Linked DNA regions of Planctomyces sp. SH-PL62. Each later gene encodes a partner of the first gene's protein in a complex. Links are inferred from orthologs where the notes say so. Each region holds a gene or a part of one and is shown in the gene's direction. Other genes may lie near its edges.

Evidence for each region.
Region 2: the proteins of VT85_RS12595 (region 1) and accD are in contact, whole or in part, in a solved structure (PDB 8UXZ), measured with the Escherichia coli proteins. The link is inferred for Planctomyces sp. SH-PL62 from one-to-one orthologs.

What each region holds. Positions count from the first base shown.
Region 1 is NZ_CP011273.1:3,244,378-3,252,044, forward strand. What follows is about bases 3,041-5,981. They hold VT85_RS12595 (acetyl-CoA carboxylase carboxyltransferase subunit alpha), read left to right. Parts: upstream 3,041-3,961; coding sequence 3,962-5,002; downstream 5,003-5,981. Other genes in these bases: VT85_RS12590 (serine/threonine protein kinase), read left to right, coding at 3,041-3,910; VT85_RS12600 (sensor histidine kinase), read right to left, coding at 5,404-5,981. Outside these bases: VT85_RS12580 (UTP--glucose-1-phosphate uridylyltransferase), read left to right, coding at 1-1,224; VT85_RS12585 (ATP-binding protein), read right to left, coding at 1,301-2,671; more of VT85_RS12590, read left to right, coding at 3,008-3,040; more of VT85_RS12600, read right to left, coding at 5,982-6,897; VT85_RS12605 (response regulator transcription factor), read right to left, coding at 6,894-7,595. UniProt on the Escherichia coli protein: Component of the acetyl coenzyme A carboxylase (ACC) complex. First, biotin carboxylase catalyzes the carboxylation of biotin on its carrier protein (BCCP) and then the CO(2) group is transferred by the carboxyltransferase to acetyl-CoA to form malonyl-CoA.
Region 2 is NZ_CP011273.1:3,897,929-3,905,485, reverse strand. The notes cover bases 2,158-4,988. They hold accD (acetyl-CoA carboxylase, carboxyltransferase subunit beta), read left to right. Parts: upstream 2,158-3,065; coding sequence 3,066-3,911; downstream 3,912-4,988. Other genes in these bases: VT85_RS15185 (PIG-L deacetylase family protein), read right to left, coding at 3,927-4,715; VT85_RS15195 (histidine phosphatase family protein), read left to right, coding at 2,366-2,965. Also shown: VT85_RS15205 (hypothetical protein), read left to right, coding at 1-1; VT85_RS15200 (DUF885 domain-containing protein), read right to left, coding at 148-1,920; transcriptional repressor LexA, read left to right, coding at 4,997-5,605; rnhA (ribonuclease HI), read left to right, coding at 5,734-6,225; VT85_RS15170 (hypothetical protein), read right to left, coding at 6,262-7,557.

The sequences.
Region 1 (7,667 bases):
CCCATCGACGTCGTCCGCCTTCCCCAGACCGACGGCGAGCGGACGGCGCGTCGGCGGGCGACCGACGCCGGCGAGGAGGCGCTCGCCGCCGGCGAGGTGGGCGTCGTGCTGGTCGCGGGCGGTTCGGGCACGCGGCTGGGCTTCCCCGGCCCCAAGGGGACGTTCCCCATCGGCCCGGTCTCCTCCGCGAGCCTCTTCCAGATCCACGCCGAGAAGCTCGTCGCCCTGGGAAGCCGCTACGGCAAGCAGCCGCCGCTGTACGTGATGACCAGCCCCGAGAACCACGACGCGACCGTCGAGTTCTTCGAGCGGAACGGCCGGTTCGGCCTGGATCACGTCCGGTTCTTCATCCAGGGCCGGATGCCGGCCGTCGACCTGAAGACGGGCAAGATCCTGCTCGCCGCCCGCGACCGGCTCGCCATGAGCCCCGACGGCCACGGCGGCACCCTCGCGGCCCTGGCCGGGCCCGGCGACGCCGGGTGCGAGCCGAGCTGCCTCGCCGAGATGGGCGAACGGGGCGTGCAGACCCTGTTCTACTTCCAGGTCGACAACCCCATGGTCGAGATCGCCGACCCGACCTTCATCGGCCTCCATCGCCAGGGCCAGGCCGAGATGTCGTTCAAGGTCGTCGAGAAGATGACCCCCGACGAGAAGGTCGGCGTCGTCGTCCTGGTCGACGGCCGCCCCCAGGTCATCGAATACTCCGACCTGCCGCGTTCCCTCGCCGAGAAGCGCGGCGAGGAAGGCCAGCTCGCCTACTGGGCCGGCAGCATCGCCATCCACGCCTTCGAACGCTCGTTCATCGAGCGGTTGGTCGGGGGCCTGCGGCTGCCGTTCCACCGGGCCGTCAAGAAGGTCCCGTACGTCCTGCCGACCGGCGAGACGGTCCAGCCGGCCGAGCCCAACGCGGTCAAGTTCGAGCAGTTCATCTTCGACGCCCTGCCGGCCGCCGAGCGGTTCGTGATCGTCGAGACCGATCGGGCCGTCGAGTTCGAGCCCCTGAAGAACGCCGTCGGCCCGGACTCCCCGGCCACCGTCCACCAGCGGATGAGCGACCTGTTCGGCGGCTGGCTCGAACAGGCCGGCGTCGTCGTCCCCCGCCGCCCCGACGGCTCCGTCCCCTTCGCCATCGAGATCAGCCCGCTCTTCGCCCTTGCCGCCCACGACCTGAGGGCCAAGGTCGAGCCCGGTCTCGTCGTCGAACGCCCGCTCTATCTCCGCTGAGAAACCGGCGTCTCGGTCCCAGCCCCCCCCCATCAGAGGCGATGAGGGGGGCGAGCCGGGAGGTCGTCGGCCTCGCTCAGCTCGATTGCCGGAGCTTGGTGAATAGCTGGCTGTACGGGGCGTGCTCGTGCCGGAGCTCGGCGCGAAGGTCGCCGGTCATCAGCGGCTCCTCGTCCTCCTCGGCGTCGACCTCGTTCTCATCCCGAGCGTCGGCGTCGGCCTCGACGGCCGCGAGTTCCTCGACGGGTTCCGTCCGGCTCTCGATTTCGACTTCGGCCTCCTCGTCATCGCCGTCGTCGGTCGCGGGCTCGGCTCCTCGGGTCAGTTGGTCGCGGTTGCGCGCCCATTCGGACCAGGCCTGGAGGGCGGCGTAGTGGTCCTCGACGAGTTCACCGTCGGCCGGGGGGGCTCGGCCGAGGTCTCGAACGCGGCGGACTCCTCGGCTTCCAGGCTGCCGCCCCAGCCCACCTCGATCAGGCCGTCCTCGACGCGGAGCGGGGGCCGGCTGGGGAGCAAGGGAGCCTGGACGGGCCGCGATTCGACCTCCGGCGGGGCCTCGACGACCTCGCGCCGGGCCGACGGCCGGCTCCAGACGACGGGATCGGCGGCGACTTCCACGGGCCGCTCGACCGGGGCGCGGGGGCCAGGGCCGGCGTCGGGGGCGGGGCCTCGGCGCGGGGGAGGGCCGGGGAGGGGCCTCGCGAGGCGTCGTCGGGACGGCGGATCGCCGCGCGGATCGATCGCCGGCCAGGGCCAGCAGCCGACGCGCGTTCCCGGCCGCGTCGCGATGCAGCCGCTCCACTTCGTGCTCGTCGACGCCGACCAGGAGCCGGGCCGCCTCCTCCACGTCCAGCGGGGGGAGGTGGGCGTGCCTCGTCAGCCGAGTGGCGAAGGCCCGGAGCGACCGCGAGGCCAGCCGGCGCGCCAGCTCGGTCCGACCGACGAGGACGACGGCCGCGAATCCCCCCGACGCGCCGAGGCCGTCGCACAGGGCCTCGATCTCGGCCCAGACCTCGGGCGCGGCGTGCTGCGCGTGCTCGACGACCAGCAGCCAGGCCCGTCCTTCGTCGGCGTCGTCCTCCAGGGCCTCGGCGACGGCCAGCCGGAGCGTGGCCGGTCGGTCGGCGGCGGGGGCCGCGCCGAGCCTGGCGGCCGCGAGCGTCAGGAAATCGACCGCGTCGAGCGTCGGGGAAACCTCGACCACGGCGGCCCGCCAGCCTTCGGGGAGCCGCTCGACGAGCCGCCCCCGGACCCAGGTCTTGCCCGCGCCGGCTTCTCCGGTGAGCAGCAGGACCGGGGCGGAGCCCGAGGCGTCCAGGAGGGTCGAGCCGAGCGATTCGAGGGCCGCGCGACGGCTGGCGACGGCGGCGTCCCATGAGCCGGGGCCCGAGCCGGGCCGAGGTTCCGGGGCGCTTCCCTGCGGGGCGTTGTGCCGATTCCGCTCCATATTCGACCGACTCCTTGGTTGGCTCCTTCGAGCGACGCGGAGGTCGCCCGACCGGTCCCCGACATCCTGGCTTCGGCGGCCGGGGGGCCGCTTCGACTCGTCGGGGCCGCCGGCGCACGGGCCGCACGGCGATCTTCCCGTTCTTTCATGATCGACCCGGCCCGCCTCCACTCTTGAATGCCGAGCCGGGAGAGCGTCGCGGGAGGGTGGACGCGTTGTCGAGAGCGGCGGTTTTCGGTAGGATGGCGTCGATCGTCCGGGATTCCAGGATTTCGCCGAAAACGAGGCTGCGGGCCCGAAGGATCGGCGCAACCGCATCCGTGAGGGGGCTTGGGTTTGGCGACGAGCGGCGGCGCGGCCAGCGCGGAAGATCGAATCGGCGCCTATCGCGTCGTCCGGGTGATCCATGCGGGCGTCACCTCCGTCGTCATGGAGGTGGTCGACGAAACCACGCACCGGCGGTACGTCGTCAAGCAACTGGCGGCCTCACGCTGCGACGACGCCTCGGAACGCCGGAAGTTCGCCTTCGAGGCCAAGCTCGGCCTGGAGCTGCGGCACCCGAACCTGATCCGGGTCCACGAATTCGTCAACGACCGCGAGCAGCCCTACTTCGTGATGGAGTACTTCCCGGGGCTCAACCTCAAGCTCCCGCTCTCGCGGCCGACCGTATACCCGATGCCCAGGGAGCACCTGCACAAGATCATCCGCCAGGCGGCCTCGGGGCTGGCGTTCATGCACGAGAAGGGGTGGGTGCATCGCGACGTCAAGCCCGAGAACATCCTGGCCGACCGGGGGGGCGAGACCCGGGTGATCGACTACACGATCGCCATGCGGACCCGCACCGGGCTGGCCCGGCTGTTCGCCGGCAAGGTCCCCCGACAGGGGACCGGCACCTACATGGCCCCGGAGCAGATCCGCTGCGAGTCCCCCGCCCCCACGGCCGACATCTACAGCTTCGGCGCCACCTGCTACGAACTGGCCTGCGGCCGTCCGCCGTTCCGGGCCGGGTCCCAGCAGGAGCTGCTGAACAAGCACCTGCGGGAGAAGCCCCTCTCGCTGATCTCGCGAGACGACCAGATCACGCCCGAGTTCAACGAAGCCGTCCTGCGGATGCTCCAGAAGCGGCCCGAGGATCGGTTCGCCAGCCTCCAGGAGTTCCTGGCGATCTTCCGGAATGTCCGGATTTCCCGGAACGACCCCGACCCTCGCGCCGATAATCGGGACGGGCCCTTCGCCTGAGCCCGGCCGGCCCCGCCCCGCGTCCGCCCGTTTTCGAGGATCCAGCGTCCCATGCGCAGCGCCCACGAACAGCGACTCCCCTTCGAGGCCCCCATCTACGAGATGGAGCAGCGGCTCGGCGACATGGAGGCGCAGTACGCCAAGAACCGCGCCGGCGGCGACAACTCGAAGATCGGCGAGCAGATCCGTCGCCTCCGCCGCGAGTTGGCGGCCCTCAAGCGCGAGATCTACTCCCAGCTCGACCCCTGGCAGACGGTGCAGGTCTCGCGGCACCCCCAGAGGCCCCAGACCCGCGACTACATCGACCTCATCTTCGACCAGTTCCTGGAACTCCACGGCGACCGCGCCATCGGCGACGACCAGGCCATCGTCACCGGGTTGGGCTACCTCGACGATATGAAGGTGATGTTCATCGGCCACCAGAAGGGGAAGAACCTGGCCGAGCGGACCGCCTGCCACTTCGGCTGCGCCCACCCCGAGGGCTACCGCAAGGCGCTGTTGAAGATGCGGTTCGCCGAGAAGTTCGGCCTGCCGATCGTGACCTTCATCGACACCCCCGGCGCCTATCCGGGGATCTCGGCCGAGGAGCGCGGGCAGGCCGCGATCATCGCCGAGAACCTGATGGAGATGTCCGGCGTCGCCACCCCGATCGTCTGCGTCGTGATCGGCGAGGGGGGCTCCGGCGGCGCGCTCGGCATCGGCATCGGCGACCACCTGGGGATGCTGGAGCACACATACTACTCCGTCATCAGCCCCGAAGGCTGCGCCACGATCCTCTGGAAGGGGGCCGAACACGCCCCGAAGGCCGCCGCGGCCCTCAAGTTCACCAGCCGCGACCTGCTCCGCTTCGGCATCGTCGACGAGATCGTGCCGGAGCCCCTCGGCGGCGCCCACCGCGACCACCCCGAAATGTCCACCTCGCTCAAGCAGTTCCTCCTCCGCAACCTCCGCCGACTGGCCACCGTCCCCAAGGACGAGCTGCTCGACCGACGTTACGCCAAGTACCGCAAGATCGGCGTCTTTCTCGAAGAGACCCCCGATCAAATCGCCGTCGACTCCCAGCTCAACGGCCACGCCCCGTCGGCCCTCTGATTTGGCTTCGTTTTCACCGGGGCGAGGCTGGTTAAAAACATCGCAAATGCTGCCGATCAAAGCCTTTGAGCGATAAGTCGTCGGGCTCGAATTGGCTTCGTTCGGCGATTTTCGTGGTGCGTTTCGACTCACTTCCTCGGGCCGCTCCGGGCTTCCCGACCGGCCTCCGCGCGCACTTCGCCCTATCCTGGATCATGCGCCCGATTCCGGGGTTGCGTTCAGGAGGATGGGGCCGCGCCGCCGGATCGATCAATCCGCCCGCCGAGCTTCGTTCTACAACGCCCTCCGGATCCCTTCCGACGGCCCGGCCCGGGAACGCTTCAAGGCGAGATTCCCCGGCCTGGCGGATCGCCTGGGGGCTCCCAGGACGAGCGTCGCCTCCTGATGGGCCGGCACCGGTGTCAGGCGTTTGGGAGGGAAGGATCGAAATCGTCGATCCGGGAGGTTTCCGCCTCGGGCAGGCGGATGGTGAAGCGGGAGCCCGCGCCGGGGACGCTCTCCACGCCGAGACTGCCGTGGGAGGCCCGGACGATCCGCTGGACGACCGAGAGGCCCAGGCCGACGCCGCCCCGGCCCAGCAGTCGGGCGCGGGGGGACTGGTAGAAGGGCTCGAACGCCGAGATTCGCTCGTCGGCGGTCAGGCCGCAGCCGCGATCCGCGACCGAGAGCACGGCGGTCCCCGGCTCGCGGCGGACCTCGACCGTGACGAGGGAGCCGGCCTCGCTGTATTTCAGGGCGTTGTCGACCAGGTTCTCGACGGCCTGCGCCAGCAGCGGGGGGTGGGCTCGGGCCCAGACGGACGGCGATTCGCACGTCAGCTGGAGGTCCGACGCCCGGGGCCGGCCTTCCCAGCTCCGGAGCAGCTCCGGGACCCAGGCCGCCAGGTCGATCGGCTCCTCGCGAAGCGGCTCCGCATCGGATTCGGCGCGGGCCAGGAACAGGAGCGACTCGACGATCCGATGCAGGCGGAGGGCCTCGCGGCGGATCTGATCCAGGGCTTGCTCGTAATCCTCGGAGGGGCGGGGGCGGCGACGGACCACGTCCACGAGGCTCAGCACGCCGGCGATCGGGGTGCGAAGCTGGTGCGAGGCGTCGCCGGTGAACCGCCGCTGGCGCTCCAGCGCCTCTCGGCGACGTTCGAGGAGGGCGTTGAAGGCCCGGCCGAGCTCCTCCAGCTCGTCGCCCGTCTCGGGGGTCGGCAGGCCGTCCTGGTCGTCGGCCGCCGCCTTCTCGCGGGCCGCCGCCGCCAACCTCGCGATCGGGGCCAGGGCGCGACGGCAGAGCCACCCCCCCAGCGCGGCGCAGAGGAGCCAGGTCGACGTCGAGGCGACGGCGAGCGCCACCCCCAGCCGGGCGATGCTCGCGTCGACCGGCGCCCGCACGAGCGCCGCGGTCAGGATCATCTCGTCGTACTCGTCGTCGTCTGGGTCGCGGTCGTGGGGGATCGGCGTCTGGTCCCCGCGCCCCTGCCGGATCATGGTCGCGAGGAGGAGCCGGCGACGGCCGATCCGCCAGACCGGGGAGTCTTCCAGGATCGTGACGTCGGCCTTCGCCCCGGCGAGCGCGCCGGGCTCGGAGACCGGCGGCGACGGCCCGGCCTCCCAGTTCGCCGAGCGGTCCAGGACCCGGCCCCGCGCGTCCTGGACCTTCCAACGGACCTGTTCCGGGGACGGGTCGAGCCCGATGGTGATCCGCCGCTCCTCCGGCTTCCATTCCAGGCCGTCGGCTTCGACGTGCACCGACGACTCCAGCGCCGTGAGCGACTTCACCAGGTGGTCGTCGACCCGGCGATGCAGATACGACCAACCGAGCGCGTACATCGTCGCCGAGAACCCCAGCAAGACGACGCCGAGGGTCCCCAGGAAGAACATCAGCAGCCGATTGGCGAGGCTCATTCGCCGGCCCCCGGCGCCGATCCAGGGGGACTCCCGAACGAGTAGCCCCGGCCCCGGAGCGTGTGGATCAGCCGATCGCCGTGGGCCTCCAGCTTGCGGCGAAGCTCGAAGACGTGGACCTCCAGCGTGTTCGAGAGGCCGTCGTACCGCTCGTCCCAGACGTGCTCATAGATTCTCGTCCGCGAGAGGACCTGCTCGGGGTTCCGCACGAAGTAGACGAGCAGGGCGTACTCCTTGGCCGTCAGGTCGATCCCCTTGCCGGCCCGCGAGACCCGCTGGGTGGCGAGGTCGATCTCGACGTCGGCATGGCCCAGGCGCGTTCCCCCTCTCCCCTCGCCGCGACGGATCAGGGCGTGCACCCGCGCCAGCAGCTCGTCGAAGGCGAAGGGCTTGCACAGGTAGTCGTCGGCCCCGCCGTTGAGCCCCTTGACCCGGTCCGGAACCGAGTCGCGGGCGGTCAAGAACAGCACGGGCGTATCGCGGTCGCGCGCGCGGAGCCGGCGGAGGATGGACAGGCCGTCCTGCGACGGCAGCCACCAGTCGAGGACCACCGCGTCCCACCCCCCCGCCTGGATCGCGTGCCACGCGGCCTCGCCGTCGGCCTCGTGCTCGACGCTGAACCCCTCTTCACGGAGGCCGCGGACCACCGAGCCCGCGATCAACTCGTCGTCCTCGACCACCAGGATGCGTATGCCCATGTCGTGATTCCGATCGCCTCGGCCGGGCTGGGATGCGGGGACGCTCTCTGGGAATTGTACCCGTCGCGCCCG
Region 2 (7,557 bases), 650 kb from region 1 along the record:
ACGCTCTCAGCGCCGGAACTCGGTCGATCTTCCAATCAGGCCCCGCTCGCGACGTATTCGTCGCGAGCGGGGCCTTTTCTTATTCACATCTTCGGACGCCTCGGCGGCTTGCTGAAAAGCCCGATCTGGAACGACCCGGCAGGTGTTTCAGCGAATTTCTTCGGGTGCGAGGCCGAGCCTCGTCCGCACGAGCTGAGGAAGGTGCTTAACCGGAAGAGTTCCCTCGGAAAGCACGGCTTCATGATATGCGGCCAGGTCGAACCGTTCGCCCTGCTCGCGCTGGATCGAGCGGCGGAGGCGGGTGAACGCCGTACGGCCCACGAAGTAGGTCGAGAGCTGGCAGGACGACTGCTTGGACCGGATGATCTTCCCCTCGGCTTCCCCCTCGGTCTGGAACGCCCGGCCGACGAGCAGCTCGCGCGCCTGGTCGTCGGTCATCCCGCCGCGGTGCATCTCCGAATCGAGGATCGCGTTGACCACGGCCCGAAGATAAAACTTGAGTTGCTGGAGCCGAAGCACGAGATCGCCGGCCCCGAATCCCTGATCGAGCATCATCTGCTCCGTGTACACCGCCCAGCCCTCGGCGAACGTCCCGGACGAGAGGACGCGACGGATCAGGCTGGGACAGCGATTGCTGTATTCCAGCTGGACATAATGACCGGGATAGGCCTCGTGGACGGTCAAGATCTTGAGCATCGCCCGGTTGTATTCGTGGAGGAAGCTCTCGGCCCGGGCGGGACTCCAATCGGAAGGCGGCGGGCTGATCGCGTACTCGCTCGACCCCCGGGCGTCGAGCGGCGGCGCGGGATTGAGATAGGCGACGGAGTTCCCCCGCAAGAACTCGGGCATCTCGATGATCCGGAGCTGGTCGGGCTCCGGCAGGGCCAGGATCTTGCGTTCCGTGATGAATTTCCGGATCTCCTGGACGGTCGATCGGGCGTCCGCCACCAGGGTCTCGGCGGTGCCGTGGTCGTCGCCGATCCTGGCGAGCACGCGACGGATCATCGCTCGACGGCCCGCGTCGTCATCGGGAGGGACGACCTCGCCCGGGAAAGACACCGCCCAGAGCTGCCGAGCGAGAACGGCCATCTCCGATTCGACGCGGGACGCCTCGCGTTCGGCCTCGGCGAGAATCTCGTCGGCGGACAGGCCCGCGTCGAGCTCGTAATCGAGCTTCTTCACGAACTTGTCGCGGCCGATCCGCCAGTCCTCGTGGCTCCTGGGGAGGACCTCGTCCTTCAAGAACGCGAGGTGTCCCCCAAGGGCGTCGACCACCTTCGCGGCGGGACCGGCGAACCCCCCCTCCCCCGGCTCGTCGCCGGCGAGCCGAAACACATCCGTCTTGTAGAAGGCCACCGCCCCCTCGGTCTGGCGGATCGCGGTCTCGACCTTGACCCGAGGTGAGGGGCCGATCGTCACGCGGGCCGTCTCCAGGACGCGCGGAATCTGATCCATCCGTTTGAGGGCGTTCCGCCGATTCACCTCGCGCGGCAGGGACGACTGCGTCAGCAGCAGATAGACGCTCTCGGCGACGTAATCGCCGTAGATTCGCGGATCGTCCCGGAACGGATCGAACGTCTCACGGCTCCAGATCGCCCCTTCAAGGTGCCTCCGGAAGACGTCGTAATCGACCTTTCCCGCGTCGGAGAGCTTGTCAGGCCGGACCTCGCTCGACAGCTTTCGGAGCGTCTCGCGGAGGAACTCCAGGTTCGACCGCCTCGCCTCGGGCGAAACGTCGTCGAGCCGATCGTCGTAGGCATGCTCGCCCAGCCTCGTCGCGGACAGAGGCTCGCGACGAAACGACTCCTTCAGATGGGCGTCGAAGACAGCGGCCAGAGTGTCGTCTTCCTCCGCAGGTTGGCCCGCGAGGACTGCAGGTCCCAGCATCAGGACGAGGCACGTCGCATAGAGCCGATTCATGGCGCTCTCCCCTCCCGACGGCCGACCGACGCGCTTCGCCGCTCTGGCGATTCGAAATCTTGTCAGGCCCGTTCAAAAATGGTAGAACGAGACCATACGATGCGGCCTGATCCTCCGTCAACCAAGGCGCATCCCCCGATCGCATCGGTTCGATTTCCGAATCGTTCGACCAATCGGATCCACCGCCCAAGCTCCCGACCGTCCTGCCTCTTCCTTCTTCGCGAAATCAAGCGACGCCGATTCGAGAATCAAGCGACGCCGATTCGAGAAGGGGATCGCCCCTCCGCCTCGGCCTGTCGCGGCGAGCCAAGATCGTGACCCTGGGGTGGAAATCCGGCTCAACTGAAAGGTGCAAGGAGGGATCGACCTGGGCGAGACGCCGCCGCAACGGGGCGGTGCTCGAATACGCCGAGGCCGATCTCGACGAGAAACGATGGCCGTGTCGATGTCATCGCAGGTTCTACTGATCCGCCCCGGCGCCACGCTCTACGACGAGCAGAACCGGGTGCAAGGCGTGCTCGACATCCCGCTGAGCGACCAGGGACGCACCGAAGTCGTCGAGCTGGCGGAACGTCTGGCCGTGCGCGAGGATCAGACCCGCCTCTCCGCGCTCTACTGTGGGCCCGGCGAGAGTGTGGTGCGCACCGCCGAAATCGTCGGCAAGGCGCTGGGACTGCGTCCCAAGCGGATCGACGACTTCCGGAACCTCGATCAAGGGCTCTGGCAGGGCCTCCAGATCGAGGAGATCCGACGACGCAACATCAAACTCTTCCGCCAGTGGATCGACGACCCCAGGACCATCCGCCCCCCTCAGGGCGAAACGATCGAGGAGGCCATGGAACGGATTCGAGGAGCCTTCCGCCCCCTCTTCCGTCGCCACCCCGACGAGGCCTTCGGACTCGTCGCCGGCGAGCCGATCGGACGGCTGATCGCCGGATACCTGAAACGCGTGCCCCGGCTCCAGCTCGATGAATTCCTCCCCTGCTGCGGATTTGAATGCATCGAGGTCCCCGCCGACTTCCTCGGCGGCCCCGGCTCCTCTTGACAAGATCGCCCCGCCCGGAAAGTGTGGGACGTCCCGCGCGACAAGGCGCATGGCGGGTGCGCGGTAAGACCTTCAGATCCACTCAGGAGTCAGATCGCCCATGGCCGCCAAAGGAGGACCCCTTCACGCCTGGCATGGCCACTTCGAAGCGAAGCGCGTCCCGGAAGGCGTCTGGATGCGCTGCGACGGCTGCGGCGCGACGCTCTTCCGCAAGCAGGTTGAGCAGAACCTGAGCGTCTGCCCGGAATGCAACCACCATATGGCCCTGACGGCCGTCGAGCGGATCCGTCAGCTCCTCGACCAGGACACGTTCGAGAACTGGTTCCCCGACCTCCAGCCCGCCGACCCCCTGGAGTTCGACGACCGCCGCCCCTACCCCGAACGCGTCCGGGCCGAGCAGGCCCGCACCGGGCTCAACGAGGCCGCTCTCGTGGGCCAGGGCTTCATCAAGGGCCGCCGCATCGTCTTCGGCATCACCGACAGCGGCTTCATCATGGGGAGCATGGGCTCGGTCGTCGGCGAGAAGCTGACTCGAGCCGTCGAGGAAGCCACCCGCCAGAAGCTCCCGCTCGTGATCGTCTCCGGTTCCGGCGGCGGCGCCCGAATGCACGAAGGGATCTACTCCCTGATGCAGATGGCCAAGGTCTCCACCGCCCTGGGCCGCTATCGATCGGCCGGCGGCCTGTTCATCAGCGTCCTGACCCATCCGACGATGGGGGGCGTCGCCGCGAGCTTCGCCTCGCTCGGCGACATCATCATCGCCGAGCCCAAGGCCCTCATCGGCTTTGCCGGGCCCCGCGTCATCGAGCAGACGGTCCGCGTCCAGCTCCCCGAGGGATTCCAGACCAGCGAGTTCCATCTCAAGCACGGCTTCATCGACCGGATCGTCCACCGGCGCGACCTCAAGAGCCTGATCGCGCAGCTGATCGACTACACCACCCCCTGACCCGTGGCGGCCGGCTCACGGCTTCGCGACCGCCCGGCCGCCCCGCCCGTCCTGCCCGAGCAGCTCCAGCAGCAGATTGTCGTGCGGGTAAGGATGCCCCTGGTACTGCCGGAAAGCCTCGGCCTTCGCGACCCCGATCTCCTTCCCCCGAACCTCACCCCAGCGCTTCTGGCTCTCCAGATACTCGTCGATTCCATGCTGCCGCAGCAACCAGTCGCGCTGGCTGGCGTGGCAGGCGAGCATCTTCCGCTTGACCTCGAAGACCTCGGTCACGTCCACGTGGAAGTCCACCGGCGCGGGACGGCCGTCGCGATCGATCCCCTCCAGCGCATCGACGAAGTAGAGGTGGGGGATCCGATCCAGGGCTTTCGCCGGCTCCCATTGCCGGGTGGCGTAATTCGGGCACCCCGCCGCGAAGCAGGCGTCGCGCACCAGCAGGCTCGTCATCTCGTGATCGCAGAGGTAGTCGACCGGGGGCGCCGTCAGGATCACGTCGGGACGGATCCTCCGGAGAGCCTCCGTCACCCGTCGCCGGGACTCGTCGTCGTTGAAGATCGACAGGTCCCGGAACTCCAGGCACACGTAGTCGGCCTCGATCAGATCGGCCGCCGCCTTGGCCTCGCCGCGACGGATCGCGGCGATGGTCTCGCAATCGTGCTCGGCGCTGCCGCAGTCCCCCGGGGTCATCGTCGCGATCGTGACCGAATAGCCCGCCTGCTTCAGAAGAGCGAGCGTCCCGGCGCACTGGAACTCGACGTCGTCAGGATGAGCGTGGATGGCGAGGACGTGCTTTTGCGTGTGCATCGATGATCGATCCGAATACGCCTGCGGTGGGAAAAAACGACGGCCCTCGAAATTAACCGACATCCAGCTCTAAGGCAATTCCTTCCTTGATCTTGCGTGGCGATGAAAGGATCTTGTGCAGGGCTGCGGGACACGGCTGGAAAAATGTTCTGGCGTGCGCTAGACGACCGCTGTACATTAGCCACAAAGGGTCAGTTACTGATCGTCCGTGTGCTATGACTGTCCCATAACGCATGCGGGCTCCCAGTCCCAAGCCGGACATCACTTGAACGGAGCCTTCGATGGCCGATGTTGACTCCCTCACCGCGCGTCAGCGCGAAATCTACAATTTCATCCGAAGCAAGATTCAGGGACGTGGATACGGCCCCACGGTCCGAGAGATCGGGCTCCATTTCCAGATCAAGAGCCCCAACGGCGTGATGTGCCACCTCAAGGCCCTTCAGAAGAAAGGCCTGATCCATCGCGAGCCGAATATGTCTCGGGCGATCCAGCTCCTGGAAGACCCGGCGACGCTCCCGCAGGCGGCGGGCCTGAAGCTGGTGGGGCGGATCGCCGCGGGCCAGCCGATCGAGGCGATCGAGCAGGACGACGAATTGACCTTCTCCGACTGGGTCGAGGATGGTTCGAAATTCGCGCTCCGGGTCACGGGAGACTCGATGATCGAGGAGCATATCGCCGACGGCGACTTCGTCATCATCAAGCAGCAGGATCAGGCCCGCGACGGCCAGATCGTCGCCGTCCGCGACGAGGACGGCGAGGCGACGCTCAAGCGAATCTTCCGCGATCGCAGCCGGGTGCGGCTGGAGCCGGCCAACCGGGCCATGAAGCCCATCTTCCGTGATCACGTCGACATCCTGGGCGTCCTGGTCGGCGTCGTCCGCAAATACTGATCGACGGGTCGACTTGACGGCGTCCGGCGTTGTTCCGATCATCAAGGACCGGCCGGGAGGGGTCTCCCGAGCCCGCTCACGTCGATCCGCTCACCCGCGAGCGGCCCTTGAAGGATCGAACAGCGATTATGGAACCGGACGCCTCGGCCCCCGCCGACCTCGTTAAGCTCTTCACGGACGGTGCCTGCAGCGGCAACCCGGGGCCCGGAGGATGGGCCTACATCCTCCAGCACCCCGCCAGCGGCCAGGTGCGCGAGGCCTCAGGGGCCGAGTGGGAGACGACGAACAACCGGATGGAGCTGATGGGCCCCATCGAGGGCCTCGCCTCGCTCAAGCGACGATGCCAGGTCGAACTGGTGACCGACAGCCAGTATGTGGCCAAGGGCATCAAGGAGTGGATGCCCAACTGGAAGCGTCGAGGCTGGCAGCGGAAGGACGGCAACGTCCTCAAGCCGGTGATGAACGTGGACCTCTGGAAGCGGCTCGACGAGTTGCTCGCCGGTCACCAGATTCGCGTCACCCACGTCCTGGGCCATCGCGGGCATGCCGAGAACGAGGCCTGCGACCGCATGGCCGTCGAGGCTTACAAGGAACTGAAGCGGAACGGCCGATCCGCCTGACGGACGGTCGGCGGTCCCGCATTTTCGAGTTCGGCGTCAGCCCAGAACGTTCGCGACCGCCTCACGGGCGCGAATCATGAGCGGGCTGTCGGGCCGACTCGCACCCGGCAGGTGGTACATGGCCGCAGCGGCGAGGCGAGGCCGCCATTTCGGGTCGGTCGTGTGCAGGGCCTCTTCCCACACGGCCGCTCCGTACTTGTAGTCGTGGCTGTCCGTCCCCTTGAGGAAGATCATCCGCGAGGCCGCGTCGAACAGCTCACGGGGGGAACCACCTCGCGACAGGAAGCTGACCGTCTCGGCTGCGGCCCGCTCGCGGTCCTTGCCGACGGCCTCGAAGATTCCCTGGACGGCCTCCAGGTCGGTCGACACCGGCGCGTCTTCCGGGATCGCGTCGATGGCGATCGGATTGGGCGACTTGATCCGCTCGCGGTAGAGCGGCTGCCAACCGACGGCCTGGAGCAAGGCGAGCTTGCGCGTGGTGTCGTCGCCGCTCGCCCCGTAGATGTAGTGCAGCGAATTGGCGGCCGTCGTGGCGTGGATCGCGATGATCCCGGGGTTCCGCATCATCAATTCGCTGGAGAACAGGAGCACGGCGTCCCAGATCGACCCGGGGTCGATCCCGCTTTTCAGCAGCTTGACGACCTCCGCCGACGCGGCCTCCGGCGTGGCCTCCCGAAGCATCGTCAGGAGCGCGACGGTGGCGTCGGGGTCCGGGCGGCCGACCTGCCAGTCGGCCCCGATCTCGCCGGCGTTCCTGAGGTTCTCCTCATAGGGGCCGATGGGTCCGGGACGATCGCCGCGCAGGTCGAGCAAGCCGTAGGCCAGCGACCGGAGCACGGGCTCGGCGTGTTCCCAGCCGATCGCCTGGAGGGTCCGCCAGCTCTGGGCGGCGAAGATCGGCTTGTGTCCGATGTCGCGCTGATCGCGCACGGCCATCCGCCAGAAGGGTTCCATCGCCTCGGCGGCCCCGGAGCCTCGGCAGAGGCCCGCGACGGCCACGTCGGCCCCGTCGACGTCCCAGGCCTCCATCGCCCGAACGAAGTCCTCCTTCGCCCGGTGCGGCTTCGGCACGCGGCCCTCGTCCACAGACCCGAGGGTCCAGTCCCCCTCCTCGACGTCCTTCGCCTGGGACGACTTGAAGTTGTCGAGCGCCCAGAACATCGGCAGCAGCCGCTGGGACGTCGGAGCCGACTGGCCTAGCAAGTGGGCCGAGTTGATCACCATCACCGCATGGAACTTGAACCCGACCGGACGGGGCTGGATATTCCGAACTCCGGCCAGGAATAGTCCGCCGAGCAGCGATCGATACGAGAGCCCGGACTTCAGCTCGGC